4 regions of the Aquariibacter lacus genome follow, and region 1 is predicted to be linked to each of the others. Evidence: predicted binding sites of a transcription regulator. Region 1 holds the regulator's gene; each other region holds the start of a gene.
The links. The regulator sigma-54, encoded in region 1, starts transcription at its own class of promoters, with help from an activator protein. The targets are predictions, from matches to a motif close to TGGCANGNAANCTGCTTT.
Positions count from the first base shown of each region.

Region 1 (7,194 bases):
TGTCGGTGGTGGGCCTGGCCAAGCAGCTCTCGCCGACGCTGGAGGGCCTGGTGGCCTCGGCAGGCGCCCCCAAGGCGGTGATCGGCATCGCGATCGCCCTGCTGGTGCTGCTGCCGGAGACCTGGGCCGCCGTGCGCGCCGCGCGCGCCGACCGCTTGCAAACCAGCATGAACCTGGCGCTGGGCTCGGCCCTGGCCAGCATCGGGCTGACGATCCCGGCGGTGGTGGCCACCGCCTGGTGGCTGGACCTGCCACTGGAACTGGGCCTGCTTCCCAAGGACCTGGTGCTGCTGCTGCTGACCTTCATCGTCAGCGGCATGACCCTGGGCACGGGCCGCACGACGGTGATGCAGGGCGCCGTGCACCTGGTGCTGTTCGCGGCCTTCCTCTTCCTGGCCCTGGTGCCCTAAGGCAGTGGGCGCGCCCCGGCCGGCCGCCCGGGGCGGGGCGCCGGGTGCAGTGGCTCAGGCCTCGGTGGGCGGGGCGTCGGCATCCGGCCCCGGCTCGCGCGCGGCGCGGGCCGAGCCGGCCACCAGGTCGAAGCGCATCAAGCGGCATTCGATGGGGCCGTTCCACATCGGCACGCGGCGGCTTTCCTTCAGACGCAGGGCGTGGGCGAGCTGCGGATCGGGGCTGAGGAGCCAGGCCGTCCAGCCGGCGTAGTGGCGCTTCCAGTGCGCGGCCAGGCGGGCGAAGAAGTCCTCGGCGCTGCCGCCGCCTTCAAAGGCCTCGCGTGCGGCGCGCACGGCGGGCGGCGGCAGGCTGCCACCGTAGGCTTCGTCCTCGCGAGAGGCAGCATCCCAGCCCAGGCGCTCGGCCGCGCTGCGGCGGGCGGCACGCGGGTCGGGGCGGCCGTAGCCGGCGGCGGGGGCACCGTCCTCGCGGCGCAGCGAGCCCGTGCCCTTGGGGTCGATGCGCTCGCCATAGGGCGGGTTCAGCATCAGGGTGCCGGCGGCGGCCGGCGGCATGCGCTGCAGGGCATCGGCGGTCTTGATCTCCAGCGCGGCCCGGCCGCCAGTGGCTGCGGTGCCGAGCACGCCCGCACGCTGGGCATTGCGCAGCGCAAAGTCGCTCATGCGGAAGGACACATCGCCGGCATAGACCTGCACGGCCGGGGCGTGGACGGCCGCCACCGCCTCGCCGCGCAGCGTGCGCCAGGCCTCGGCGACACGCGCCTCGCGGAAGGGCAGCAGGCGCTCGAAGGCGAAGCGGCGCTGCAGGCCGGGCGCGATGCCGCAGGCAAGCTGCGCCGCCTCGATGGCGATGGTGCCGCTGCCGCAGACCGGGTCGAGCAGCGGGCCATCCTGTTCGCGGCCCTGCCAGCCGGCGGCGACCAGCATGGCGGCGGCCAGCGTTTCCTTGAGCGGGGCCTCGCCCTGGTCCTGGCGCCAGCCGCGCTTGAACAGGGCCTCGCCCGAGGTGTCGACGTAGAGCGTGGCCTCCTCGGGACCGAGATGCAGCAGCAGCGGCAGGTCGGGCCAGCGGGTCTCGACATCGGATCGCTCGCCGAACTGCTGGCGCTGCTGGTCGCAGACGGCATCCTTGATGACCAGGGCGGCGAACTTGATGCTCTGCAGCGGCGAGCGCTGCGCGCTCACATCGACGCGCAGGGTCTCGCGCGGCGAGATCCAGGCCGACCAGTCGACGCTGCGGCCGAGGGCGTAGATGTCCTCCTCGTCGCGGTAGGGCGCATGGGCGACCGTCCACAGCACGCGCTGGGCCAGACGGCTGTGCAGGTTGAGCGTCATGGCCTCGGCCTCGCGGCCGCGCGGCAGGGCCACGCCGCCGCGGCGGCTCAGCCCATGAGCCCGGGGGCACAGTCGCTGCACCTCTTCGAGCAGCAGGGCTTCCACGCCGGCAGCGCAGGGCAGGAAGAGGCCCTGGACGTCGGCCGGGTCGCGGGCCGGGGCCTGGGCGCGGGGACGGTCCTGCGGGGGGCGCTGGGAGCGACCGTCGTGGCCTGGATGGGCGGGGCCACGCGACGTGGCCTGGGGGGCGGCGCCGTCGCGGCGGCCCCGGGGATCAGGACGGTTCACAGGGCCTTGCGCAGGTTGGCGGGGGCGATCTTGAGGGCTTCGCGGTACTTCGCGACGGTGCGGCGGGCGACCTGGATGCCTTGCTCTTCCAGCATCTGGCTGATCTGGCTGTCGGACAGCGGCTTGCCCGGGTCCTCGGCCGCGACGAGCTGCTTGATGAGCGCGCGCACCGCGGTGCTGGAGGCATTGCCGCCCGCTTCCGTGTTGAGCGAGCTGCCGAAGAAGTACTTCAGCTCGAAGGTGCCGTAGGGTGTGGCCATGTACTTGGCCGTGGTCACGCGGCTGATGGTGGATTCATGCAGGCCGAGCTCGTCGGCGATCTCGCGCAGCACCAGCGGCTTCATCGCGATCGCGCCATGGCTGAAGAAGTTCTTCTGCCGCTCGACGATGGCCTGGCTGACGCGCTGGATGGTGTCGAAGCGCTGAAGGATGTTCTTCATGAACCAGCGCGCCTCCTGCAGCCGCGCGCTGAGGGCCGGCGCGCCCTCGCCGCCGCCGCTGCCGCCGCGTCCGCCGCGGTGCTGGCGCAAGGCCTGGGCATAGAGGTCGTTGATGCGCAGCTTGGGCATCACGTCGGGGTTGAGCACCACCTTCCAGCCGCGGCCGAGCTTCTGCACGATCACATCGGGCACGACGATGTTGGCCTCGGCCTTGGTGAAGGGCCGGCCGGGCTTGGGCTCGCAGCTTCGGATCAGGGCCTGGGCCTCGCGCAGCAGGGCCTCGTCGGCGCCGGTGGCGGCGGTCAGCTTGCGGGTGTCGCGGCGGGCCAGCAGCTCCAGGTGATGCTTGGCGACCAGGATGGCGATGACCTGCGCCTCGCTGCGCGGCTTCTGCCGCAGCTGCAGCACCAGGCATTCGGCGAGGTCGCGGGCGCCGACGCCGCAGGGCTCCAGGCTGTGCAGCCAGCGCAGCGCGCAGCGCAGGCGGTCGAGCAGCAGCTCGCGGGCTTCCTCGTGGGCCGCGCAGGCGTCCGGGTCCTCGGGGTCGGGCTCGCCGCCGGCCAGCGCGGTGGCGATGTCTTCCAGCGGGTCGGCCAGGTAGCCGTCCTCGTTGAGCGACTCGATCAGCACCATCACCGCCGCGCGGTCCTCGGGCGAGAGGCGCATGCCGAGCAGTTGCTCGCGCAGATGCTCTTGCAGGCTGGGCGCGACGGTGTTGCGCTCGCCGGGGTCGAGCTCATCGCCCTCCGGCGCCGGGCCGCTGCTGGCCGCGGCAGTCATCGGCGTCTCGCCGATGCCGTCGAAGTCCTCGCGCTCGGTGCCGTTCTCCCAATCCTCGCGCTCGGTCGCGCCGAACTCCATGGTGTCGGTGCCGGCCGGCTCGGGCTCAGCGTCTGAGCCTGTGCTGCCGGAACTTTCCCAGGGCTCGTCGCTGCGCTCGGCCGGGGTGCTGCGCTCGGCCAGCGGGGTGGTGGACAGCTCGTAGGCGTTCGGCGCCTCGTCGTCGACTTCGAGGAAGGGATTGGCCTCCAGCATCTGCTCGACTTCCTGATGCAGCTCCAGCGTCGAAAGCTGCAAGAGGCGGATCGACTGCTGCAACTGCGGGGTCAGCGCAAGATGCTGCGAAAGGCGAACCTGGAGGGAGGGCTTCATGCGCGGTCGGGAACGGAGACGGTCGGGGCAACAGTCGCGGGGGAAGCCGGGGCGCGGATCAGGGCAGGCAAGGCGGGCAGAGCGGGCAGGAGATGCAGGGGTGGCGGGCAGCGCTCACATGCGGAAGTGCTCACCCAGGTAGACCTTGCGCACATCGGCGTTCTCGACGATCTCGTCGGGCCGGCCTTCGGCCAGCACGCGGCCCTCGCTGATGATGTAGGCGCGGTCGCAGATGCCCAGGGTTTCGCGCACGTTGTGGTCGGTGATCAGCACGCCGATGCCGCGCGACTTGAGGAAGCCGATGATGCGCTGGATCTCGATCACGGCGATCGGGTCGACGCCAGCGAAAGGCTCGTCGAGCAAGATGAAGCGCGGCTGCGTGGCCAGGGCGCGGGCGATCTCGACCCGGCGGCGCTCGCCGCCCGACAGGGCGGGGGCCGGCAGTTCGCGCAGGCCCTCGATCGACAGCTCGCGCAGCAGGCGCTCAAGCTGCTCGGCGATGCGCGCCTCGGTCCAGGGCTTGCCGGCGGCGTCAAGCTGAAGCTCCAGCACGGCGCGGATGTTCTGCTCGACCGTCAGGCGGCGGAAGATCGAAGCCTCCTGCGGCAGGTAGGACAGGCCCATGCGCGCGCGGCGGTGGATGGGCATGCGCTCGATGCGCTGGCCGTCGAGCTGGATCTCGCCGCCATCGGCGCGCACCAGGCCGACGATCATGTAGAAGCTGGTCGTCTTGCCGGCCCCATTGGGGCCGAGCAGGCCGACCACCTCGCCGCCGTCGACAGCCAGGTGCACTTCCTTGACCACCGTGCGCGGGCCGTAGCGCTTGTGCAGGCCGCGGGCCTGCAAGCGGCTGGCCGGCGCGGCGGCGGTCGCGCTGCGGACGGGGGCCTCGGGCAGGGCGGTCGTCACCGGCTGCCCCCGGCGGCCGGCGTCTCGCGCGGGGTGAGCACGCCGCGCACGCGGCCGGTGCCGCCGCCCGGCGTTGCGCCACCCTGAACCTGGAAGACCTCGCTGCCGTTGTCGTAGGTGATGACGCTGCCATTGACCTCGTCAGCCACCGTGCTGCCGCGCAGGCGGCGCATCACGGCCTGGCCGACCAGCTTCACGGTGTCGGCGCGGCTGTCGTATTCCAGGCGCTCGGCCTCGCCCTCGATGAATTCCTCCAGGCCCTCGCGCTTCTGGCGGAAAGTGGCGCGCCTGGCGCCGCCGCTGGCCACGGCGATCTGGTGGCCGTCCTTGCCCTGGCGCACTTCGACCTGGGCGGCCTTGATCACGATGCTGCCCTTGGTGATCTCGACATTGCCGCTCAGGGTGTGCACGGCCTTGAGATCGTCGACCCGGGCGGTGTCGGCACTGAAGGACAGCGGGGCCTGGCGGTCGGCCCGCTCGGCCTGGGCGGTCGGCAGCAAGCCCAGCAGGGCAGCGACCACCAGCAGGCTCGGGAGCGGGTGCAGGCCCCGGGGGGCAGCGGTCAGGAGGGACACGTCGCGGGCTTTCATCGGCATGAATCTTGCTGCCGATTCTAGGGCCAGAGCCGCGCTTGTCTCGAAGGAAGCGCTCACGTCCGTCGAAGCGGGCCCGACGCGTCCGGCTACCATCTCTCCCCCCTTTCCGATCATTCACTCGATGGGTGGAGTCCGATGAGCGCAACAGCCCCCAATCCGCCGCAGGCCTGCGCGTCCGACACCCCGATCCCGCCCGTGCGTGACGCACGGCAGGCCGTGGAAGGTCACTACACCTCGGGCGTCCGGGCGTACTACGACCAGAACACCCAGGCCTACCTCGACGGCTTCGGCGAAATCTTCCAGGGCAGCCGCCCGGCCTCGACCGAGGACCTGATGCGCCACATTGCCGAGGGCGCACGCATTCACGACGGCTTGCGCGTGCTTGACGCCGGCTGCGGCGTCTGCGGTCCGGCGACCTGGCTGGCCGGGCACCACGACCTGAAGCTCGAAGCGCTCACCCTGTCCGAGGTGCAGGTGCAGGCCGGCCGCAAGCGGGTGGCCGCCAAGGGCTTGCAGGACCGCGTCTCGGTGCGGGTCGGCGACTTCCACCGCCTGACCGACCTCTACGCCGAGAACAGCTTCGACCGCGTGCTCTTCCTGGAGTCGATCTGCCACGCGCAGGACTACCGCGCCGTGCTGCACCAGGCCTGGCAGGTGCTCAAGCCGGGCGGCCTGCTCTACATCAAGGACTTCTACGGCCAGGACTTCCGCACCCGGCCCGAGCTGGCCGCGCAGCACGCAGCCGACATGCGCAAGCTCAACGAGGTCTACCAGCTCGTCATGCCGGACCTGCCGAGCCTCGTCGACGTGGTGCTCGAACCCGGCTTCAAGCTGCACTACGTGCGCGAGCCGGCCTATGTGGCGGTGTTCGAGCCCTGGCTGAATTTCGAGCAGCGCATGGGCAAGAGCTGGTCGCCGGAGATCTCCTACCTGGAGCTGATCACGGCCGTCGAGATCCTGGTCCGCAAACCGGCGTGAGCGCGGCCCCGGCCCGCCCGCCCGCCGGGGCGGCGCTTGGCGCGCTGCTGGCGCCGCTGGTCACGCTGGCGCGGCGCGAGCTGCAAACCCGCTATGCCGGCACCCGGCTGGGCCGCATCTGGGCGCTGCTGCAACCGCTGGCGACGATGGCGATCTACCTGACCGTCTTCGTCCTCGTCATGGGCGGCGGGCGGGACACGGTCGATGCGCGCCAGTACGCACTCTTCATCCTGGCCGGCCTGCTGCCCTTCCAGGCCCTGGCCGACGGCCTGCAGCGGGCCTGCGGCAGCCTGCGTCAGGACAAGCCGCTGCTGGAGGCCGCCACCTTCCCGGCCGAGGCCATCCCGCTGGCCCGCGTGGTCGGCGGTGCACTGCCCGAGCTGCTCGGCCTGCTGCTGCTGGGCCTGGCCTGCGCGGTCTGGGGCCCCGGCCTGGGCGTGTCGGTGCTGGCCCTGCCCCTGCTGTGGCTGGGCCGCGTCGGCCTGACCGCCGGCCTGGCGCTGTGGATCAGCGTGATCGCGATCTTCATCACCGACACCGGCGAGATCCTCGGCTTCGCGCTGACCGCGCTGCTCTTCCTCACCCCGGTGTTCTACGGCATCGACCAGGTGCCGGCCTGGCTGCACCCGCTGCTCTGGATCAATCCGCTGCACCACGTCGTGGAGGCCTACCGCGACGTGCTGCTGCAAGGCCGCTGGCCCTGGGGCCACGGCGGCGCGCTGCTGCTTTGCGTGCTGCTGGCCGTGGGCAGCGGCCGCTGGGCCTTCGGTCGCTGCCTGGATGCCGTCCGCGATGAGCTCTGAGCTGCGCCCCGGCACCCTCATCGTCCGCGGCGCGGGCAAGGCCTACCGGCGCCACAGCCAGGACGCAGGCGGCCTGTGGCGCGCCCTGCGCGGCCAGCACGACGCGGCCACGCACTGGGTCGTCCGGGGGGTCGACCTGCATCTGGCGCCGAGCCAGTCGCTCGGCCTGGTCGGCGACAACGGCGCCGGCAAGACCACGCTGCTCAAGCTGCTGGCCGGCGCGCTGGCGCCGACCGAGGGCGAGATCCGCCACGCCGGACGGCGCGCCGTCATGCTGCAG
Region 1 is NZ_JAERRA010000001.1:449,773-456,966, reverse strand. Features, by position in the region: gene JI742_RS02130 (calcium:cation antiporter) at 1-410, shown strand, start outside; gene JI742_RS02125 (THUMP domain-containing class I SAM-dependent RNA methyltransferase) at 465-1,871, opposite strand; gene JI742_RS02120 (RNA polymerase factor sigma-54) at 2,033-3,628, opposite strand; gene lptB (LPS export ABC transporter ATP-binding protein) at 3,743-4,537, opposite strand; gene lptA (lipopolysaccharide transport periplasmic protein LptA) at 4,534-5,112, opposite strand; gene JI742_RS02105 (SAM-dependent methyltransferase) at 5,269-6,111, shown strand; gene JI742_RS02100 (ABC transporter permease) at 6,108-6,914, shown strand; gene JI742_RS02095 (ABC transporter ATP-binding protein) at 6,892-7,194, shown strand, end outside.

Region 2 (7,194 bases), 190 kb from region 1:
CCACAGGCAGACCACGCCGGCGATCAGGCCGATGATCAGCGCACCGCCAACCCCAACGAAACCGCAGGCCGGGGTGATGGCGACCAGGCCGGCCACCGCACCCGAGGCACCGCCGAGCATCGAGGCCTTGCCCTTCATCAGCGCTTCACCGGCGATCCAGCTCAGCGTCGCCGCGGCCGTCGCGACCACGGTGTTGATGAAGGCCAGCGCCGAGATGCCGTTGGCTTCCAGGTTGGAACCGGCGTTGAAGCCGAACCAGCCCACCCACAGCAGCGAGGCACCGACCATGGTCAGCGTCAGACTGTGCGGCGCCATCGATTCCTTGCCGTAGCCGATGCGCTTGCCCACCACATAGGCGCCGACGAGGCCCGCCACCGCCGCATTGATGTGCACGACGGTACCACCCGCGAAGTCCAGCGCGCCCTTGGCCCACAGCGCACCCGCGTTGGCGGTCACGGTCGCCAGCGTGTCGGCGTCGGTGATCGCGTCTGGGCCGTCCCAGTACCAGACCATGTGCGCCACCGGCAGGTAGCTGAAGGTGAACCACAGCACCGAGAACAGCAGCACGGCCGAGAACTTGATGCGCTCGGCGAAGGCGCCAATGATCAGCGCGGTCGTGATCGCGGCGAAGGTGCCCTGGAAGGCGACGAAGGTCAGCTCGGGGATGTAGACGCCCTTGCTGAAGGTCGCACCCAGCGATTCAGGCGTCACACCGGCCAGCAGCACCTTCGACAGGCTGCCGAAGTAGGGCGTGCCCGCAGTGAAGGCCACCGAGTAGCCGTAGACCACCCACAGCACCGAGATGAGGGCAAAGATCACCATCACCTGCATCAGCACCGACAGCATGTTCTTGCTGCGCACCAAGCCGCCGTAGAACAGGGCCAGGCCGGGCAGGGTCATCAGGATGACGAGGACCGTGGCCATCGTCATGAAGGCGGTGTCGCCCTTGTTCGGCACGGGGGCCGGGGCCGCCGCGGGTTCGGCCGCAGCGGCTTCGGCCACCGCTTCCACGACGGCCGAGGCCGCCTCGACGACCGCCGGGGCGGACGCCGCGTCCTGGGCATGGCCCACCCCGGCAAAGCCGAGGAGCGCCATTCCCAAGGCACACAGAGCAATCAGTTTGCGCATGGTTGTCTTCTTCCTGGGTTCTTGGGCAGGGCGCGCTTACAGCGCATCCTTGCCGGTTTCGCCGGTGCGGATGCGCACGACCTGTTCAAGGGACGACACGAAGATCTTCCCGTCGCCGATCTTGCCGGTCCGGGCCGATGTCTCGATCGCCTCGATCACGCGGTCGACGATCGCATCGTCCACGGCCGCTTCGATCTTGACCTTGGGCAGGAAGTCCACGACGTATTCCGCACCGCGGTAGAGCTCGGTGTGGCCCTTCTGGCGGCCGAAGCCCTTGACTTCGGTCACCGTGATGCCCTGCACGCCGATGGCGCTGAGGGCTTCACGCACTTCATCAAGCTTGAAGGGCTTGACGACGGCGGTCACCATCTTCATGTCGGTCTCCTCAAGAAAGACAAGACTCAGAAAGTCTTGGACAGCGAAAGGACCGCGGTGCTGCCGCTGATCTTGGTGCCGCCCACGCCCGCGTAGTCACGGTTGGTGTCGATGTAGGCCAGGCCGGCGACGAAGCCGTTGGGCAGCGCGTAGGTCACGCCCAGCTTCCAGTCGACGTAGCTCGAGGTGACGGTGCCGTCGATCTCGGCCAGCTTGGCTGCGCCCTTGAGCTTCTGGTAGCCGATGTGGCCGCTCAGGCCCCAGCCGCCGCCCAGGTCGTAGGCGGTCGAGAGGTCGAGGTAGTAGGAACCACCGGCATTGCCGCCACCGACGTTGTCTTCGGCGCTGAAGAAGTCGCCCAGCGGGTAGTACAACTTGGCGCTGACGATGCTGTAGCTGGCGCCGAAGTAGACCTCGGTGTTCTTGACCTTCTCGGCGAGGCTGCGGTCGCTGTTCGGGTACATGTAGTGCAGCAGGCCGATGTCATACGAGATGTCGCCGACCGCGCCCTTGTAGCCGCCGTAGAAGTCCAGCTCGAGGTTGGCGCCACCGAAGAACTCGCTGTCGATGTTCGAGTTCCAGTTGCCCAGGTAGAAGCCCGAGCTGTGGCCCACGTCGAAACCGCCCTGGAAGGCCGGCTTCTTGTCGGTCTGCGAAATGCCGCGGAACCGGTAGTCGGTGAACAGACCCGCGTTGCCGGTGACCGTCCAGTCAGACTTGGCCTCAGCTTGGGCACCGAAGGAGGTGGCGGCCAGGACAGCAGCCAGGGCGATGGCATTCAGTTTCATGCGAGTGGGCTCCGTTGATTGGTTCGTAGGTTCAGCAGCGAACTGCCTTGTGCCTGTCTGCACGAGCCGTGCCAGCGCCCAGCTCCCGCGTGGCAAGGCGCACGGGGGGCTGCAGGGCGTCCGGGGCGCCCCAAGGGCGGGCCGAGTCGCGCGGGCGTCCGGCTTACGCACCAGCACAGTGCACGCAGCCCACCCGCGAGCGGGATCGCAGACCCCGCGTCGGGCCGCGCACCATGGCGACCATGCAGCTCGCCACCATCCACAGCCGCGCCCTGGACGGACTCCAGGCGCCGGACGTCACCGTGGAAGTGCATCTGGCCAACGGCCTGCCGGCCTTCACCCTGGTCGGCCTGGCCGACACCGAAGTCAAGGAGGCCCGCGAGCGGGTTCGCGCCGCGCTGCTGACCAGCGGCCTTAGCTTCCCGTCCAACCAGCGCGTCACGGTCAACCTGGCGCCGGCCGACCTGCCCAAGGAAGGCGGCCGCTTCGACCTGCCGATCGCCCTGGGCGTGCTGGCGGCCAGCGGCCAGATCGATCCGGCCGCGCTGCAGGGCTGGGCCTGCGCGGGCGAGCTTTCGCTGGCCGGCGAGCTGCGGCCGGTGCGCGGCGCACTCGCCCTGGCCCTGGCGCTGCGCCGCGAGGGCAGCGCCCAGGGCCTGATCCTGCCGCGCCGCAGCGCCGAGGAGGCGGCACGCGTGCCGGGGCTGCGCGTCTGCGCGGCCGATCATCTGCTGGATGTCGTCCGCGCCTGCCTGCCCGGCGACGCCGCGCAGGCCCTGCCACGCGCCCTGGCCCCCGAGCGGGCCGCCGCCGGCCCCGGCCCCGAGTTGCGCGATGTGAAGGGCCAGACCGCCGCCAAGCGCGCGCTGGAAATCGCCGCGGCCGGCGGCCACAGCCTGCTGCTGGTCGGCCCGCCGGGCAGCGGCAAGTCCATGCTGGCCCAGCGCCTGCCGGGCCTGCTGCCGCCGCTGGACGAGTCCGCCGCGCTCGAATCGGCTGCCGTGCTGAGCCTGGCCGGCCTCTTCGTGCCCGAACGCTTCGGCGAGCGCGTGCTGCGTGCGCCCCACCACGGCGCCAGCGCGGCGGCCCTGGTCGGCGGCGGCGCGCCGCCGCGGCCGGGCGAGATCTCGCTGGCCCATGAGGGCCTGCTCTTCCTCGACGAGCTGCCGGAATTTCCCCGCCCCGCGCTGGAGGCGCTGCGCGAGCCGCTGGAGACCGGCCAGATCGCGATCGCCCGCGCGCTGCGGCGCGTGCAGTTTCCGGCGCGGTTTCAGTTGATCGCGGCCATGAACCCCTGCCCCTGCGGCCTGGCCGGCGACCGCCGCGGCCTGTGCCACTGCACGCCCGAGGCGGTGGCCCGCTACCAGGGCCGGCTCAGCGGCCCGCTGTTGGACCGGCTGGATCTTCAGGTGGAGGTGCCGGCCCTGCCGCCCGAAACCCTGCTGGCCGCTCCGGCCGGCGAATCCAGCGCGCAAGTGGCCGAACGGGTGGCCGCTGCCCAGGCCCGGCAAAAGGCGCGGCAGGGCCTGCTGAACAGCCGGCTGGAGGCCGCGGCGCTGGAATCGGCCTGCGCGAGCCGGCCGGCCGCCGTGGATGCCCTGTTGAAGCAGGCCGGCAGCCGGCTGGGCTGGTCCGCCCGCAGCCACCACCGCGTGCTGCGGGTGGCGCTGACGATTGCCGACCTGGCCGGCCGCGAGGCCCTGCAGCCCGGCGACGTGGCCGAGGCCATCCAGTTGCGCCGCGTGCTGGGGCCGGGCGGCTGAGCGCGCTTGGCGCGGCGGGCACTCAGCGCCCGCTCAAATGCCCGGTCGGTGCCAGGTCGGTCCCCGTTCAGCGCCGGACCAGCCGGCCGTCGCGGATCTCCAGCACATCGCCGATCGTCCAGTCCGGCTCGGTGGCCTGCTCGAAGCTGCGGCTGCCGCCCTCGGGCAGGCGCACCTCGGTGATCCAGACGACTTTCTTCTTCAGGTGCTTCTCCAGCTCGCGGCCGGCATAGCCGCCCGCCACGGCGCCGCCGACCGTCGCCACCGAACGGCCGCTGCCCCCGCCGACCTGATTGCCGAGCAAGCCGCCGACCACCGCGCCGCCGATCGCGCCCAGGGCGCTGGCCTCGCCCTTGCGCTGCTCGCTGCGGACCTCGATCACCCGCGCGCAGTCGCTGCACAGCGCAGGCGCAGCAGGCGGCGTGGCGGCGGCCGGCACGGCAGCTTCAGGCGCCGGACGGGCCGTCGCAGGCGGGGGCGCTTCCGCCCGGGCCACCTTGGCCGGCGCGGGGCGCGGCGCGGCGGCCTTCTCGACCGGCGCGGGCTTGCGCTCGGTGGCCGCAGGCGCCGGGCTTGCGGGGGCCGGCTCGAAGACCTCCACCGTCGGCCGCGCGGCCGGCGCGGCTTCGGCCAGGACAGCCGGTGCGGCGGCCACGGCCGGCGGATCGTCCGCCGCAATCACGGCACGCAAGCCAAGGGCCGCTGCGACGATCAGGCCGCCGCTGACCAGGCCGATGACAAGGCTGCTGCGGTGCATGCGCGGCACCACCGCGCCAGGGGTTTCGGTCAGGGGGGAAGACATGCGTGCTCCAGATCGGACAGGCCAAGGTTTGCCCGAGAACGACGGGCAGTCGTCGGACCGCTCCGGACACCATCCGGTTCCAGCCCAGGGTCTGCACCCCGGTCCTTCAACGCCTCAGACCGCCTGCCGGTGGACAGGCGGCATCGCTCAGAAGCGCTGATACAGCCCGAGGTAGAGCACGTGGTTGACCGAATTCTCACGCGGAGCGAGGTTGTCAATCCACTGGTTCAAGTATCCGAACTCGACGCGACGCGTGCTGACCGGCGACCACATCGCACCAACCAGCAAGCGGTTCTGCGCGAGATGCTGCGGCCCGGCCCAAGCAGGATCGTTGAGGTTGACGAAGACTTCATTGCTGAAGAGCGCATGCCAGCCCGGCTGCTGCGGCAGCGCCTGGGTTAGGCGCGCTTGTAAGCGAATGCGATGCGAAATTTCAGATTGCGTGGACAAGTCCCGCTGCTCCAGCCGCGCCCGCAAAGTCCAGTTCAACCCGCCTGCCGACCTGCCGACGTAGCTCAGTTGCTGCCACGGCCGACGTTCGATCACGTCCCCTGCCGCGGTGCGAATGTCGGCGTGAAGGTAGCCGGCTGCAACGCTCCACCGATCACTCAGCGCGTAGCTGACATACGGACGATAGAGCGTTTGATCGAACCGCTCACCGCCATCGAGCACGCGGGGTTGTACCTCCAGCCCCAGCCGGGTGCGCTCACCCACGGACACCTCGACGATGCCTTGCAACCACATCCGCGTGTCTTCGGAAGTGGCTTGCGCCGGCAAGGCAAAGCCCAGAGGAAGAAGCAGCGCGGCGCGCTGGAAGACTGAACGGAGGTGCATGGCGGTGATGGAAACGGGGTCAAGGCAAGTAGGGTCAGCCATCGAGCGAGGATCAGCTCGCCCCCCCGCGCTGGGGCGGCGAGCTCAAGCCCTGAGCCTCCCCCTTGGCTGCGGGCCGGGTGGGCTTGTTGGTCTCATGCTCGAGCTGCGGATCACGCGTGGCCTTCGGCGCGGCCGCCGCTGGCGAATCAGCACGGGATGCCGGCTTGCTGGGGCACTGCCCGACGTAGATGGAACTGCTGTCACCGCCCAGGTAAGCCCATCCTGAAGCGGTGCAACGCGGCAACTGACCCGCGTAACTTGGCAGAACCGTCACGCCCAGCAAGGCGATCACAGCAAGTGCGGCAACCGAGGCGGGGCGCCGCAGGCTGACGGAAACGAATCGGCTCATGAGGACTCCTTCTGTGCGCTGGAAACTCAGCACGGTGACTTTGCACAGCCGCTGTGAAGCGGCCGCGCGGAGCACATGAAGCGCAAATGAACGCCGGGTGAAATGCAGGGCGGTCCCTTCACCCGCCATTCACGCCGGGTTCACACGATGCAGTGCCTGAGGTTCACCCCCGGACTCGACAGTCTCCTCACCGCAGCACGTCGCTGCGGACCCACCGAAGGAATGTCATGTCCACCCCGTCGATCCGCCGCTTCGCCCTCTCCGCCGCCTGCATCCTGGCCCTGGCGGGCCAAGCCGCGGTCGCCGCACCGCCCGCCGTCTCCGGTAAGCCCGGCCCCCAGCCCGGCGGTGGTTACCTGCACGCCGATGGCTTCCTGAGCAAGGGCGACATGCTCATCTACGTCGGTACGCCCCGCGCCGCCGAAGCCCCGGCCCAAGCCGCCGCCACCCCGGCCCCGCAGCCCGCGTCGGCCCAGGCGGACCGCATCGCGGTGAGTGAGCGCAGCAAGGCCCCGGCTTCCAACAGCAAGGGCCTCAAGCTCGGCCCGCAGCCGGGTGGCGGCTACCTGCATGCCGACGGCTTCCTGAGCAAGGGCGACATGCTGATCTACGTCGGCGTGCCCAGCGAAGCCCGCCAAGCCCCGGCGCAGTTCGCCGGTGAGGGTGCGCAAGGCCAGGAGCCCTCGGCCACGCAGACCCGCTGAATGCTCCGGGCCGGGGGAGTCGCTCCACCCCGGCCCGATCTCCTCGTCCCCTGTGTCCCTCTCGGGAACTTCGCCCAGCCCTTGTGCTGGGCTTTTTTCTTGAGGCGGTAGCGATCCATACTCGGTCGACGCACTTTGCCAGGCTCAGGGCGCGCAGCCGAGTCAATCCATCGCGAGCAGTCAGCGCCTTGAGCAAGCTTCTGATTCCAAAAGGATGGAGCCAGGGCGAGTGCAGCAAGTGTTCCCCTTCGGTTCAGGATCAAGCCGTGCAAAGGGTCGCATCAGTTCGCGGCCGTCGCGACTCACTCCAGCGCCAGTCCCAGGCTCATCGACCGAGCCCACTTTGGAGCCGAGATTTCGTCAAGAGCTTGAGCTCGCCGACCTGGCGGTATGGCGTGCAGGTTGCCGG
Region 2 is NZ_JAERRA010000001.1:255,248-262,441, forward strand. Features, by position in the region: gene JI742_RS01190 (ammonium transporter) at 1-1,128, opposite strand, end outside; gene JI742_RS01195 (P-II family nitrogen regulator) at 1,165-1,503, opposite strand; gene JI742_RS01200 (TorF family putative porin) at 1,530-2,291, opposite strand; gene JI742_RS01205 (YifB family Mg chelatase-like AAA ATPase) at 2,534-4,054, shown strand; gene JI742_RS01210 (glycine zipper 2TM domain-containing protein) at 4,122-4,856, opposite strand; gene JI742_RS01215 (DUF2490 domain-containing protein) at 5,004-5,732, opposite strand; gene JI742_RS01220 (hypothetical protein) at 5,743-6,081, opposite strand; gene JI742_RS01225 (hypothetical protein) at 6,309-6,785, shown strand.
Region 2: a site for sigma-54 is predicted at 2,348-2,365, ahead of JI742_RS01200 (TorF family putative porin). Genes of this name have one in related genera too.

Region 3 (7,194 bases), 360 kb from region 1:
GAAGTGGTCCTGCACAGCCTGCACCCGGTCCGGCGCCACGCTCAGCACGAAGCCGTAGCTCGGGAAGGCCTGCAACCAGCGCAGGCGCTCGGCCGGCGCCAGGCCGGGCGGGGCCGGCAGGGCGTCCAGGTCGACGGTGGCGCCCACCCCGGAAGCCTCCAGCAGCATCAGGGTGCTGCCGAGCACGCCGGCCATGCTGATGTCCTTGGCGGCGCGGCACAGGCCAGCCTCGGCCAGGGCGGGCAGCAGGGCCAGGTCGGCGCGCAAGCGCTCGGGCGGGGCCTGGGTGCTGGCATTCCAGTAGGGCGCCTCGCCGCGCCAGGCGCCGCGCAGGTCGACGACGACCATCAGCATGTCGCCCGGCCGCGCCTCGAAGCTGCTGAGCAGGGCGCGCGCGTGGCCGAGCACCGCCACCGCAAGCTGGCCATGCGCCGCACGCAGATTGCTGTGGCCGCCCAGCACCGGCACGCCGTAGCGGGCGGATGCGGCGGCCAGGCCGGCCAGCACGGGGGCGGCGGCTTCGGCATCGGTCGCCCAGATCGCATCGACCACACCGATGGCGCGGCCGCCCATGGCGGCGATGTCGCTGAGGTTGACCATCAGCGCGCTGTAGCCGGCGAACCAGGGGTCGCGGGCGACGAAGTCCTCGACCAGGCCCTCGATCGCGAAAAGCAGGTGGCCGCCCCCGCCCGCCGAGGCCGGCAGGGGAATGGCGGCGGTGTCGTCGCCATTGGGCACGGCCGCCGCCGGGCCGGTGGCGGCCCAGGCCGGGTCCAGCGCCAGGGCCCAGGCCGGCGGGCGGGCGGATGCGTCGGTGGCGGCCGGGTCGAGCGCGGCGCGCACCGGCGCGATGTCGGTCTTGTGCGCGAAGCCGCGGCTGGCGCGCAGCGCCTCGGCCAGGGCGGCCAGGGCCCGGGCAGGCTCGATTTCGGCCGCGATCGGCGGCAGGGTCGGCACCGGCACGGCAGGCATGCGCGGCCTCAGGCGCGGCGCGCGAAGGCCGCGCTGACGAAGCCGGCCTCGGCCCGCGGGCAGGGCGGATAGGCCTTCAGCTCGGCCTGCATGAAGCGGTGCGGCCGGCCGTGCAGCGTGCGCGGCCCCAGGCTCTTCCAGTGCAGCTTCTCGAACAGCGGCACATTGGCTTCCTGCACATGCGCGAAGAAGCCGTGCGCGCCCTGGGCATGCGCGCTGCACACGGCCAGGCGGATCAGGGTGGCGCCGATGCGGCCGACGCTGCGGAAGGCCGGATGCACGGCCAGGCGCGAGCCCCACCACACGCCGGGCTCCTGCTGCGGGTCTGCATCGGCCGCCTGGTGCAGGCGCACGGTGCCGACGACCTGCTCGGGCTGGCCGCCCCAGCAGGCCACGGCGACCAGGGTCTGGGCGATCGAGTCGAGGGCATCGCGGTCGTCGCCAACGAAGACGCCCTGCTCGGCACAGAAGACGGCGCGACGCAGGCGGGCGGCGCCGTCCAGCTCCCAGGGCAGCACCGCGCGCTTGATGCGGAACTCGGCCGGCACGAAGGCCTGCGGCAGCTCGCACCAGGGCGGCAGCGCGGCGGGCGCGGGCCGGGGCAGGAGGGCGGGGGACGCGTTCATGCCGGCACCCCGTCGAGCGCGCTTTCGTGCACGGCCAGGGTCGAGCAGGCACCGCACTTGCCGCAGCCGGCACGGATGTCGGCCGCGCGCAGGCCGCCGGCCTGGAGCATCGCGGCCAGCGGCTGAAGCAGGGCCTGCATGAAGTCGGCCGAGGGGGCGGGATGGTCTTCCAGCGGCGTGCCGCGGATGGGCACGAAGGGCACGACGAAGGGGTAGACGCCGATCGCGATCAGCTTCTCGCACATCGCCAGGATGGCTTCGGGCGGATCGCCCAGGCCGGCCAGCAGGTAGCTGCTGACCTGGCCACGGCCGAAGACGGCCACCGCCGCCTCGAAGGCGCTGAAGTAGCGCGACAGCGGCACGCTGGCCTTGCCGGGCATCAGCTTGTCGCGCAGCGCGGGGCTGACCAGCTCCAGGTGCATGCCGACGGTGGCCACGCCGGCGGCTTGCAGGCGCGCGAACCAGCGGTCGTCGTCGGGCGGTTCGAGCTGGGCCTGGAGGGGCAGGCTGCGGGCGGGGGTGAGCGCGGCGATGGCCGCAGTGATGGCTTCCGCGCTGTCGCACAGGACTTGCGCGCCCCGGTCCGGCGTGGGCGGCGTGCCGGTGGTCAGCACCATGTGCTTGACGTCGTCGAGCAGCACGGCGGCGCAGGCCACCTCGGCAAGCTGGGCCGGCGTCTTGTGCGCGAGGGTGCGGCCGGCCGCGAGCGACTGGCCGATCGCGCAGAACTGGCAGGCCTTGCGCCGGCTCTCGTAGCGGATGCAGGTCTGGAGCACGGTGGTGGCCAGCACGTCGCGGCCGTGCAGGGTGGCGATCTGGCGGTAGGGGATGCCGTCGGCGGTCTGCCGCGCATAGAAGCGCGGTTCGGCGGTGAAGCGGATCTCGGCAATCGGGATGCCGCCGCGCTTGAGCACGCTGCGGCCATCGGCCCCCGGCGCCTCGGCCGCATAGGCGGAAGCGAAGGCCTGGGCGGTGTGCACCGGCACCATCACGGTGTGGCCGTCGACGGTGACGGCCTGGTGGTCGCTGGGCCCGGCGCCGCCGCGGCGGCTGGCGGCCCCGGCCTGCGGGTCGAGCAGGCGCAGGCCCTGGGCCTGCAACTCGCTCATCAGCACGCGGGCAGCGGGGGTGGGGACGGAGGCGGTGGCCATGGCGGGGCGTCCTTCCAGGGGGCAGCGGGCAGGGGCGATCAGGGCCGGGCCGGCTGGGCAGCCGGCACCTGGGCGGGGCGGGCCGCGGCGGCGGGCGGGGGCGCGGTCGGGTCGAGGGGACGCACCGGCGCAAGCTCGGCGGGCACAGCCGGCGCGGCGGGGACTGGGCAGGGTGACAGCGTCGATGCCAGGGCCGCAGCCGGCGCCGCAGCCCCCGGCGGCCCGCCCGCCATGCCCACCACCGCCTGCGCCGGCCGGGTGTTGATCGCCAGGCTCAGCAGCTCGGGCCGGGCATAGTGGCCGACCGAATCCATCATCCGCTTGCGCTTGTCGATCAGCGCGAAGTCGAGGTCGGCGACGACCATGCCCTCGCCCTCCTTGAGCGGCGGCGCCAGGTGCACGCCCTCGGGCGAGACGATGGCGCTGCAGCAACCACCGCGCAGGGCCTTCTGCAGGGCGGGGTCGGGCGTGATGCTGGCGATCTGCACCTCATGCAGCCAGCCGGTGGCATTGACGACGAAGCAGCCCGATTCCAGCGCGTGATGGCGGATGGCGACTTCCATCTGGTCGGCAAAGATCGGCCCGACCATCGAGCCGGGGAATTGCGCGACGTGGATCTCCTCGCCCTGGGCCATCAGCGCATAGCGGGCCAGGGGGTTGTAGTGCTCCCAGCAGGCCAGGGCGCCGACGCGGCCGACCGCCGTGTCGACCACCCGCAGCCCGGCGGCATCGCCCTGGCCCCAGACCATGCGCTCGTGGTAGGTCGGCGTGATCTTGCGGCGGTGCAGCAGCAGCCGGCCATCGGCATCGAAGACGAGCTGGGCGTTGTAGAGGCTGCCGCCGTCGCGCTCGTTGATGCCGAGCACGACGACCAGGCCGTGGCGGCGCGCGGCGGCGGCCACGGCCTCCACCTCGGGGCCCGGCACGCGCGGGGCGTGGGCCATCAGGCGCAGGTGGTCGGCGCCCATCGCCACCGGCGGCTTGATGAAGCTGAAGTAGGGGTAGTAGGGGACGAAGGTCTCGGGAAAGACGACGAGCTGCGCCCCCCTGGCCGCGGCCTGGGCCAGGGCCTCGACCACGCGCTCGGTGGTGCCGGCGGGGCGGTCCAGGTCCGGCGCGAGCTGCACGGCGGCGGCGCGGACGATGCGGTGGGGCAGCATGGGCGGAGGCAGTTGGTGGGCAGCGCGTGGCGCGGCGGCCCCGCCACGACCCGTGGGCCGCGGCGGGGCGCGGCATCACAGGGTCCAGCTGTGCAGCATGAAGGCGTTGTCGCGGCGGTGGATCAGGGTCAGGTCCAGCACGTCCAGCGGGTTGATGGGGATCACGCCCTCGATCAGGTTCTTCTCGCTGTGGCCGTAGAGCGCTTGCAGCGCGAAGCGGCAGGCGTAGACCTTGCCGCCTTCGGCGATGAACTTCTCGATCTGCTTGTTGAAGTTCAGGTGGCCGGGGAAGGCCTCGTCGCCGATCGTCGGGAAGCCGCGCTGCACGCCCAGGGTGACGCCGGGGCCGTAGAGCAGCACCGAGGTCTCGAAGCCCTTGCGCAGCAGGCGCAGGGCCTGCAGCAGGTTGACCAGGCCGATCGAGCCTTCGAAGGCCACCGTGTGGAAGGTGACCAGGGCCTTCTCGCCCGGCTGGGCTTTCACGTCCTCGAAGACCTTCTCTTCGTAATCGACAAGGACATCGCCTTTCTGGCGCATCGGCAGGGTGACTTTGGGCATGGCGGCTCCAGGGGATGGGCGGTGCGGGACAGCAGGAAGGAAGGCCGGCCCCGCGGCTCGGCACCGTCCTGCATTGCATCGGCCGTGCCATGCCCGGGCCGCGGCGCAGGCCCGGGCCTGCAATCAAGTGCCGATCAAGCCGCCGCCATGGGCCTGGCCTGTCGACGAGGCCGGTGCCGCCGCGCCGCGGCCCGCACGTTGGCGGGCGGATGCACTACGGGATTACCCGTGACCGGCCGGTCACCGGCATGGAGGCTCGCGATCGGGCGCACCGGCAGGTGGCGCGCGGCCGCACCGGCGCAGGGGCGGATCTGCAATCAAGCCGCGCGATCAAGCCGTGCTGGTGCGGCCGGCCGGCGGGCCGGGGCCGGCACGTCTCATGCAATCAAGTCGGCATGCGCCTGCAATCAAGAGCCCGCCCCGCATGAGCCCCCTGCCGGCCCACTGGCGCCGCCGCCTTCAGCAGCCCGACCGGCCGGCCTACCTGCTGCTGGCCGAGCTGATCGCCGAGGACGTGCGCAGCGGCCGCCTGGTCGCGCGCGACCGCCTGCCGACGCTGCGCGAGCTGGCCCAGGCGACCGGGCTGAACTACACGACGGTCGCGCGGGGTTATGCCGAGGCGCAGCGCCGCGGCCTGATCGATGCACAGAGCGGCCGCGGCAGCTATGTGCGCGGCAGCGCGCCGGCCCTGCCGCTGCGCGGCGGCGCAGCGATGACGATGAACCTGCCGCCCGAGCCCGACGACCCGGCCCTGCTGGCGCGCATCCGCGAGGGCGCGCAAGCCGTGTTCGGCGAGGCCGACCTGCATGCGCTGCTGCGCTACCAGGCCTTCGGCGGCAGCGCCGAGGACCGCGCCGCCGGGGCCGACTGGCTGGCTGCGCAAGTGCCGGGCGTGACGGCCGAACGCACCCTGGTCGCGCCGGGCATCCACAGCGTGCTGGTGGCGCTGATCTCGCAGTTCGCGCGGCCGGGGCAGTTGATCTGCGTGGAATGCCTGGGCTACCCGGGGCTCAAGGCGATCGCCGCGCAACTGGGCGTGCAACTGCATGCCCTGCCCTGCGACGAGGAAGGTCCGAGCGCCCTGGCCTTCGAACATGCCTGCAAGCACTTGCAGCCCCGCGCGCTCTACCTGAACCCGACGCTGCAGAACCCCTCGACGCTGACCATCAGCCGCGCCCGCCGCGAGCTGCTGGCCGACCTGGCCCTGCATCACAGCGTGCCGATCATCGAGGACGAGGCCTACGCCATGCTGCCCGCGCGGCTGGATGCGCCGGCCCTGTCCACCCTGGCGCCGGGCCTGGGCTGGTATGTGAGCGGCCTGTCGAAGTGCTTCGGCGCCGGCCTGCGCACCGCCTATGTGGCCGCGCCGAGCGCGCGCGAGGCCGAGCGCCTGGCCGGCACGCTGCGCGGCCTGTCGGTGATGGCCTCGCCGCTCAGCAATGCGCTGGCGACCCGCTGGCTGCGCGACGGCACCGCCGCGCGCATGCTGGACGCCGTGCGCCAGATCGGCCGCGAGCGCCAGGCCCTGGCCCGCGAGCTGCTCGGCGCGGTGATGCCGGCCCGCACCCAGGGCGCGCCCGGCGGGCCGCCGGGCTTGATCGCGCCGGAGGATGGCTTCCATGCCTGGCTGCGCCTGGGCCCGCCCTGGCAGCCGGTCGAGCTGGCCGCCTGGCTGCGCGACCAGGGCGTGGGCGCGGTCGCGAGCGTCGCCTTCTCGACCGACGGCGACCCGCCCGATGCGCTGCGCCTGTGCCTGGGCGGGCCGCAGTCGCATGCCGACTGCCGGGCCATGCTCGGCCGCCTGGCCGAGGCGCTGGACCATCCGCGCGCCGCCCAGGGCGCGGCGATGTAGGCCGGGCCGGGCGCGCGCCGCAGGCGGCGTTCGGGGCCATGGAGGCCCCCACCTACAATCCCGCGCTTCATGCGCCCGGCGCGCCACGGTGAGCCGTGCGCCGCCCCGGTCGCCCGCGCGGGCCGGCCCGCGACCCAACCGACCCCTCCACGAAGGATCCGATCGTGTTCATTGCCCAAGCCTTTGCCCAGACCGCCCCCGCCGCCGCGCCTGCCGGCGGCCCGGAGTCCAGCCTGCTGTCAATGCTGCCGCTGCTGCTGATGTTCGTGGTGCTGTACTTCGTGATGATCCGGCCGCAGATGAAGAAGCAGAAGGAGCACAAGGCCATGATCGACGCCCTGGCCAAGGGCGACGAGGTCGTCACCGGCGGCGGCCTGCTGGGCCGGGTGAGCAAGCTGGGCGAGGCGATCCTGCATGTGGAACTGGCCGACGGTGTCGAGGTCCAGATCCAGCGCCAAGCCGTGGTGCAGGTGCTGCCCAAGGGCACGCTGAAGTGATCCGGGCGGCCCGCCGGCCGCCCCCGAGCCCCACCGCAAGGCCGCGGACGCCCGCCGGGCGCCGCGGCCTTGCCCCCAAGAAGAAGCCCCCTGCACGGGGCCTGCGAGGATGAGGCAATGAATCGTTATCCCTGGTGGAAGTACGCGATCCTGGTGGTCGCGCTGGTCGTCGGCCTGCTCTACGCGCTGCCCAACCTCTATGGCGAGGCGCCGGCGGTGCAGGTCTCCAGCGGCAAGGCCACCGTCAAGGTGACGGCCGAGCTGCTGCCGCGCGTGGAAGGCGCGCTGCGCGAAGCCGGGGTGAATGCCGACTTCGTGCAGCTCGAAGGCAGCTCGATCCGCGCCCGCTTCGAGAACACCGACACCCAGATCAAGGCC
Region 3 is NZ_JAERRA010000001.1:86,346-93,539, forward strand. Features, by position in the region: gene JI742_RS00390 (sll0787 family AIR synthase-like protein) at 1-972, opposite strand, end outside; gene JI742_RS00395 (MSMEG_0567/Sll0786 family nitrogen starvation N-acetyltransferase) at 981-1,598, opposite strand; gene JI742_RS00400 (MSMEG_0568 family radical SAM protein) at 1,595-2,707, opposite strand; gene JI742_RS00405 (Nit6803 family nitrilase) at 2,788-3,909, opposite strand; gene JI742_RS00410 (MSMEG_0572/Sll0783 family nitrogen starvation response protein) at 3,985-4,467, opposite strand; gene JI742_RS00415 (aminotransferase-like domain-containing protein) at 4,892-6,319, shown strand; gene yajC (preprotein translocase subunit YajC) at 6,484-6,816, shown strand; gene secD (protein translocase subunit SecD) at 6,934-7,194, shown strand, end outside.
Region 3: a site for sigma-54 is predicted at 4,540-4,557, ahead of JI742_RS00410 (MSMEG_0572/Sll0783 family nitrogen starvation response protein). Genes of this name have one in related genera too.

Region 4 (7,194 bases), 280 kb from region 1:
GGCCCGGCTGGCCCGCGACACCGCAAGCCGCGAAGCCGCCCGCATGCAGGCCCTGCATGCCGACGGCCAGCAGGTTTCGACCCGCGCGCTGGAAGCCGCGCAGGATGCGCTGGCCCGGGCCGAGCTGGCCCGCGCCGCCGCCGAGACCGCCCGGCGCGCCGCCGCCGAATCGGCCCAGGCCGCCTGGGGACCGCGCCTCGGCGCCTGGCTGGTGGCGCCCGAGGGCAGCCCCGGCGCCCAGGCCTGGGCACGGCTGATCGACGGCCGCGACGTGCTGCTGCGCGCCGCCTGGCCGGCCGAGGCCGAGCTGCCGGCCTCGGCCGAGCTTGAGCTGGCGCGGGCCGATCTGCCCCCGGCCCGCCGGCGCGCCGAGGCCCTGGGCGCCGCCCCCGCAGCAGCCGCCGGCACGCTGCCACCGGGCCTGCGCGCCCTGCTCTTCCGCGCGGGCGGCGGCAGCTTGTCCGCCGGCCAGGTGGTCGACGGCCATTTGCTGCTGGGCCCGGCGCTGGCGGGTGCCTGGGTGCCGGCCAGCGCCCTGATCTGGCATGCCGGCCAGCCCTGGGTCTACCGACAGGAGGCGCTGGCCGAGGCCGCCTCCGGACCGGCCCCGGCCGGCCATGGGGACGACGATGACGACGACGACGAGCTGGCCCCCGCGGCAACCGCTGCCGCCGGCCCGCTGCAAGCCTTCCGCCGCCAGGCCCTGCCCGGGGCCGAGCGCGAGCCCGGCGCGTCGGGCCGCTGGTTCCTGCCGGGCTTCGACGCGACGCAGCCGGTGGTCGTGCGCGGCGCGCAACTGCTGCTGTCCGAAGAGCAGAAGGGCCTGCTGAAGAACGAGAACGACGACTGATGATCGCCGCCCTGCTCCGCTTTTCGGTCCGCCGGGCCGGCCTGGTCGTCGGCCTGGCCCTGGCCCTGCTGGGCCTGGCCCTGGCCCAGCTTGGCGAGGCCCGGCTCGATGTCTTCCCGGAATTCGCGCCCGCCCAGGTCGTAATCCAGACCGAGGCGCCGGGCCTGGGCACCGAGGCGGTCGAGGCGCGCGTCTCGCAGCCCATCGAGCAGGCTGTCTCGGGCCTGGTCGGCCTGCAATCGCTGCGCTCGCAGTCCATCCCGGGCCTGTCGGTGGTCACGCTGATCTTCGACGAGCGGGGCGAGCTGCACCGCAACCGCCAGCAGGTGGCCGAGCGCCTGGCCCAGACGCGCGGCCTGCCCGAGGGCGTGGTGCCGCACATCACGCCGCTGACCTCCTCGGCCTCGACGGTGCTGGGCGTGGGCCTGACCTCCAAGACGCTGGACGGCGTGGCCCTGCGCAGCCTGGTCGACGGCGTGCTGCGGCCGCAGTTGCTGGCGGTGTCGGGCGTGGCTGATGTGAATGTGTTCGGCGGCCTGCAACGCCAGTGGCAGGTGCAGCTCGACCCCGAGGCCCTGGCACGCCTGGGCCTGGGCCTGGACGAGCTGGTCGAGGCCCTGCGCGCTGCCGGGGGCAGCCGGCCCGCCGGCTTCGTGGAGACACCCAACCAGCGCGTGCCACTGAAGCTGCTGCTCGGCGGCGAGACGGCCGCGGCGCTGGAATCGGCCGTCATCGGCCGGCACGGCGGCCAGCCGGTGCGCCTGGGCCAGGTGGCGCAGTTGCGCGAGGCCGGCGCGCCGCCCTACAACGGCGCGCTGATCAATGGCGAGCCCGGCGTGCTGCTGATGATCCAGGGCCAGCTCGGCGCCAACACCCAGCAGCTCACCGAGCGGCTCGACCTGGCGCTGGCCAGCATCGAGCCGGCGCTGCGCAGCCAGGGTGCCGAGCTGCACCGCGACCTGTTCCGACCGGCGCGCTTCATCGCCACCGCGGTGGGCCATGTGCAGCGCGATGTGCTGATCGGCTCGGCGCTGGTGATCGGCGTGCTCTTCCTCTTCCTCTACAACGTGCGCACGGCGGTGGTCTCGGTGGTGGCGATCCCGCTGTCGCTGATGGCCGCGATCACCGCGATCACGAGCGCCGGCATGAGCCTCAACATCATGGTGCTGGGCGGCCTGGCGATTGCGCTGGGCGAGGTGGTCGACGACGCGATCATCGACAGCGAGAACATCTTCCGCCGCCTGCGCGAGCACCGCGCCGCGCCCGACGGCCGGCCGCTGTGGCAAGTGGTCTACGAGGCCTCGATGGAGGTGCGCGCCTCGGTGGTCTATGCCACCTTCATCGTCGCCCTGGTCTTCGTGCCGCTGCTGACGCTTTCGGGCGTGGCGGGCAAGCTCTTCGCGCCGCTAGGTCTGGCCTACATCGCGGCCATCCTGGCCTCGCTGGCGGTGGCGCTGACGGTGACGCCGGCGCTCTCGCTGCTGCTGCTGGGCGGCCGGCCGCTGCCGGCGGGCGATCCGCCGCTGATCGCCTGGCTCAAGCCGCGCTACGGCCGCCTGCTGCTGGCGGTGGAGCGTCATGCCCTGCCGGTGCTGATCGGCACCGGCCTGCTGATGGCGCTGGGCCTGGCGGTGCTGCCGCTGCTGGCCGGCCGCTTCATCCCGCCGCTCAAGGAAGGCCACTACATCGTGCACATGGCCGCGATCCCCGGCACCTCGCTGGGCGAATCGCTGCGCCTGGGCAAGCGGGTCAGCGAGACGCTGCTGGCCATCGACGGGGTCGAGTCGGTCGCGCAGTGGGTGGGCCGCGCGCAGGACGGCGCCGACACCTTCGGCCCGCACTACAGCGAGATCGAAGTCGAGATCGGCCAGAAGTCCGGGCCCGAGCAGGCGCGCATCCTGGCCGACATCCGCCGCAGCCTGTCGGGCGACGATGGCGACGAGGACCGCAGCGACGAGGAGGCCGCCGGCAGCGCCGGCTTCCCCGGCCTGCAGTTCGGCGTGAACACCTTCCTGACCGAGCGCATCGGCGAGACCGTGAGCGGCCACCCGGCCGATGTGGTGGTGCAGCTCTACGGCCCCTCACTCGATGCGCTGGACCGCGACAGCCAGGCGGTGGCCGCCGTGCTGGCCGCGCAGCGCGGCGTGCGCGACGTGCAGCAGCTCGCGCCGCCGGGCACGCCCGAGCTGGCCATCCGCTTGCGGCCCGAGGCCCTGGCCCGCCACGGCCTGAGCGCCGGCGAGGTGATGCAGGCCGTGCAGATGGCCTACGACGGCCTGACCCTGGGCGAGGTGGCTGGCAGCGACCGGCTCGGCGGCCGGCCCGCGCCGCTGGTGCTGACCCTGGCCCCCGAGGCCCGCCAGGACCTGGGCCAGGTGCGCGAGCTGCCGCTGCGTGCCCGCGATGGCCGCCTGCTGCGCCTGGCCGAGGTGGCCGATGTCGAGCTGGGCCAGGGCCGCTACAAGATCCTGCGCGAGGGCAGCCGGCGGGTGCAGACCGTGGTGGCCAACATCGATCCGCGCCGCGACCCCGAGCGCTTCGTCGAACGCCTGCGCCAGGACCTGGCCGAGCGGGTGCAGCTCGCACCCGGCCACCACATCGAGGTCACCGGCGCCGCCCTGGCCCAGCGCGCCGCCCGCAGCGAGCTGCTGGCCGCCGCCCTGCTGGCCAGCCTGGGCGTGGCGGCCCTGCTCTACCTGGCCTTCGGCTCGCTGCACCATCTGGTGCTGACCTTCATCAACCTGCCCTTTGCCCTGATCGGCGGCGTGGTGGCGGTGCTGGCCGGCGGCGGCGGGCTGAGCCTGGGCTCGGTGGTCGGCTTCGTCACGCTCTTCGGCATCACGCTGCGCAACTCGATCATGCTGGTCTCGCACTACCAGCAGCTTGTCGAGGTCGAGGGCCTGCCCTGGAACCTGGCCACCGCCCTGCGCGGCGCGCAGGAACGCCTGCCCTCCATCCTGATGACCGCCCTGGTCACCGGCCTGGGCCTGGCGCCGCTGGCCCTGGGCAGCGCCGAGCCGGGCCGCGAGATCGAGGGGCCGATGGCCACCCTGATCGTCGGCGGCCTGATCAGCTCGACCCTGCTCAACCTGCTGGTGCTGCCGACGGTGCTGCTGAAGTTCGGCCGCTTCCGCAGCGCGGCGCAGGCTGCGGCGGGACCGGCCTGAGCGCATCCGCCCCGTTTCGGCCCCGTTTCGCGTCCGTATCGGCCCGGGATGGGCCGGGGATGGCTCCGCAAGGGGGCAGCGCAGCCTTGCCACAGTGCATCGCGCACCGGCATGGAACGCGAGTTGCAAGCCCCGCCCGCCAATCGCCCGAGGTCGGGCGACGGCGCACCGCAATAGCGCTCACAACACCAATCAAGTGCAGACGAGGTCGGCATGGACGAACTGAAAGCGGGCAGCGATACGCTGTTCATCCTCCTGGGCGCCATCATGGTGCTGGCCATGCATGCTGGCTTTGCCTTCCTGGAGCTGGGCACCGTGCGGCACAAGAACCAGGTCAATGCCCTGGTCAAGATCCTGGTCGATTTCGCCGTCTCGACCCTGGCCTATTTCTTCATCGGCTATGCCATCGCCTACGGCGTCGGCTTCCTGGTGCCGGCCGCCGAGCTGGGCGCGCGCAACGGCTTCGAGCTGGTCAAGTTCTTCTTCCTGCTGACCTTCGCGGCCGCCATCCCGGCCATCGTCTCGGGCGGCATCGCCGAGCGGGCCCGCTTCAATCCGCAGCTTGCTGCAACCTTCGCCATCGTCGGCTGCATCTACCCGCTGTTCGAAGGCATGGTCTGGGGCGGCCGCTTCGGCATGCAGGAGCTGCTGACGGCCTGGTTCGGCCAGCCCTTCCACGACTTCGCCGGCTCGGTCGTCGTGCATGCGGTGGGCGGCTGGATCGCGCTGCCGGCGGTCATCCTGCTCGGCGCGCGCAGCGGCCGCTACGGCCGGGACGGCCGGGTCAGCGCCGCGCACCCGCCCTCGAACATCCCCTTCCTCGCACTCGGCGCCTGGATCCTCACCGTCGGCTGGTTCGGCTTCAACGTGATGAGCGCGCAGACCATCGACAAGGTCAGCGGCCTGGTCGCGGTGAACTCGCTGATGGCCATGGTCGGCGGCACCCTCGTCGCCTGGGCCCTGGGCCGCAACGACCCGGGCTTTGCCTACAACGGCCCGCTGGCCGGCCTGGTCGCCGTCTGCGCCGGCTCGGACCTGATGCATCCGCTGGGCGCGCTGGCCACCGGCGGCGTCGCCGGTGCGCTGTTCGTGAAGATGTTCGTCATCACGCAGAACAAGCTGAAGATCGATGACGTGCTCGGCGTCTGGCCGCTGCACGGCCTGTGCGGCGCCTGGGGCGGCCTGGCGGCCGGCCTGTTCGGCAGCACCGCGCTCGGCGGCCTGGGCGGGGTGAGCTTCGGCGCGCAACTCGTCGGCACCCTGGCCGGCGTGCTGGTGGCCGTGATCGGCGGCACCCTGGTCTACGGCCTGATCAAGGCCGCGGTGGGCCTGCGGCTGGATGCGGAGGACGAATACCTCGGCGCCGACCTGGCGGTCCACAAGATCCGCGCGACGCCCGAGCGCGAGGGCTGAAGCCGGCCGCGGGCGGCCCCGCCGCCCGCCCGGCCCGGGCGCGCCTCAGACGCCCGTCGAGCCGAAACCGCCCGCGCCGCGCACGCTGCCGGCGCTGAACTGCTCGACCACCCGCAGCGCCGGCCGCAGCACCGGCACGAAGACGAGCTGCGCAATGCGCTCGCCCGGCTGCACGGTGATGGCCCGGCCGCTCTCGGCCGGATTGCGGTTCCAGGCGCTGATGTAGAGCTGGGCGCTGTAGTCCGCATCGATCAGGCCGACCCCGTTGCCCAGCACCAGGCCCTTCTTGTGGCCCAGGCCGGAACGCGGCAGCACCATCGCGCACAGGCCCTCGGCATTCATGTGCAGCGCCAGGCCGCTGGGGATGAGCACGGCCGGGGCCTGCGGCTCCAGCGTCAGCGGCGCATCGAGGCAGGCGATCAGGTCGAGGCCGGCCGCCAGCGCCGTCTGGTAGCGCGGCAGGCCCCAGTCGTTCAATCGCGCGTCGAGCACGCGGATCTCGATCTCGTTGGGCAGGGACATCGGAACGGCTCGCGGCGAAGGGCCAGGATTGGTAGGCCGGGTGGGACTCGAACCCACTGTCGAACGATTATGAGTCGCTTGCTTATACCGCTTAAGCTTCCGGCCCCCGGGGCAGGCGCGCATTGTGGCGCGGCGTCGGGGCGGCCCGCCGCCCTACTTCTGGCTGAGCGCCTGGCCGACCAGGCGCGAGGTGATGTCGACGATCTGGATCATGCGCTCGTAGGCCATGCGGGTCGGGCCGATCACGCCCAGGGTGCCGACGACCTGGCCGTCGACCGTGTAGGGCGCGGAGACGACCGACAGCTCTTCGTAGGGCACGAACTGGCTCTCGCCGCCGATGTAGATACGCACGCCCTCGGCGCGGCTGGAGACTTCCAGAAGACGCATGAGCTGGGTCTTCTGCTCGAAGAGCTCGAACATCTTGCGCAGGCTGCCGAGGTCGCTGGAGAAGTCCTGCACGGTCAGCAGGTTGCGCTCGCCGCTGACGACGAGCTGCTCGGCCGGCTCGCCCGCGGCGGCGCTGCCCATCTGCACGGCGGCCTGCATGAGCTGGGCGATCTCACCGCGCAGCGCATCCACCTCGGTGTGCAGCTTCTCGCGCACCGCATCCAGGGTCAGGCCGGCGTAGTGCGCATTGATGAAGTTGGTGGCCTCGATGAGCTGGGCGGCCGTGAAGTCCTGCGAGGTGACGATGAGGCGGTTCTGCACATCGCCGTCCGGCGCGACCAGGATGACCAGCACGCGCCGCTCGCCCAGGCGCAGGAACTCCAGGTGGTGGAAGACGCCGGCCTTGCGCGGCGCCGTGATCACGCCGACGAAGTGCGACAGGCTCGACAGCATCTGCGCGGCATGGGCGATGACGCGCTGCGGCTGGTCCGGCGCCAGCGGCGCCGCGCCCTCGGGCGACAGCACCTGGGCGGCGTCGAGCGGCCGGGCGGTCAACATGGTGTCGACGAAGAGCCGGTAGCCGCGGGCGGTCGGCACGCGGCCGGCGCTGGTGTGCGGGCTGGCGATGAGGCCGAGATCTTCGAGATCGGCCATCACGTTGCGGATGGTCGCCGGGCTCAGCTCCAGGCCCGAGGCCCGCGACAGGGTGCGCGAGCCGACCGGCTGCCCGTCGGCGATGTAGCGCTCGACCAGGGTCTTCAGCAGGGTCTTGGCGCGGTCATCCAGCATGCGGCTCATTCTAGGAGGCCGCCCCGTCCCGCGGGCCCAGGGGGCCGTCCGCGGCGGCGCGGGCAA
Region 4 is NZ_JAERRA010000001.1:729,219-736,412, reverse strand. Features, by position in the region: gene JI742_RS03340 (hypothetical protein) at 1-850, shown strand, start outside; gene JI742_RS03335 (efflux RND transporter permease subunit) at 850-4,017, shown strand; gene JI742_RS03330 (ammonium transporter) at 4,231-5,430, shown strand; gene dut (dUTP diphosphatase) at 5,476-5,952, opposite strand; tRNA gene JI742_RS03320 (tRNA-Ile) at 5,982-6,058, opposite strand; gene hrcA (heat-inducible transcriptional repressor HrcA) at 6,106-7,128, opposite strand.
Region 4: a site for sigma-54 is predicted at 4,130-4,147, ahead of JI742_RS03330 (ammonium transporter). Genes of this name have one in related genera too.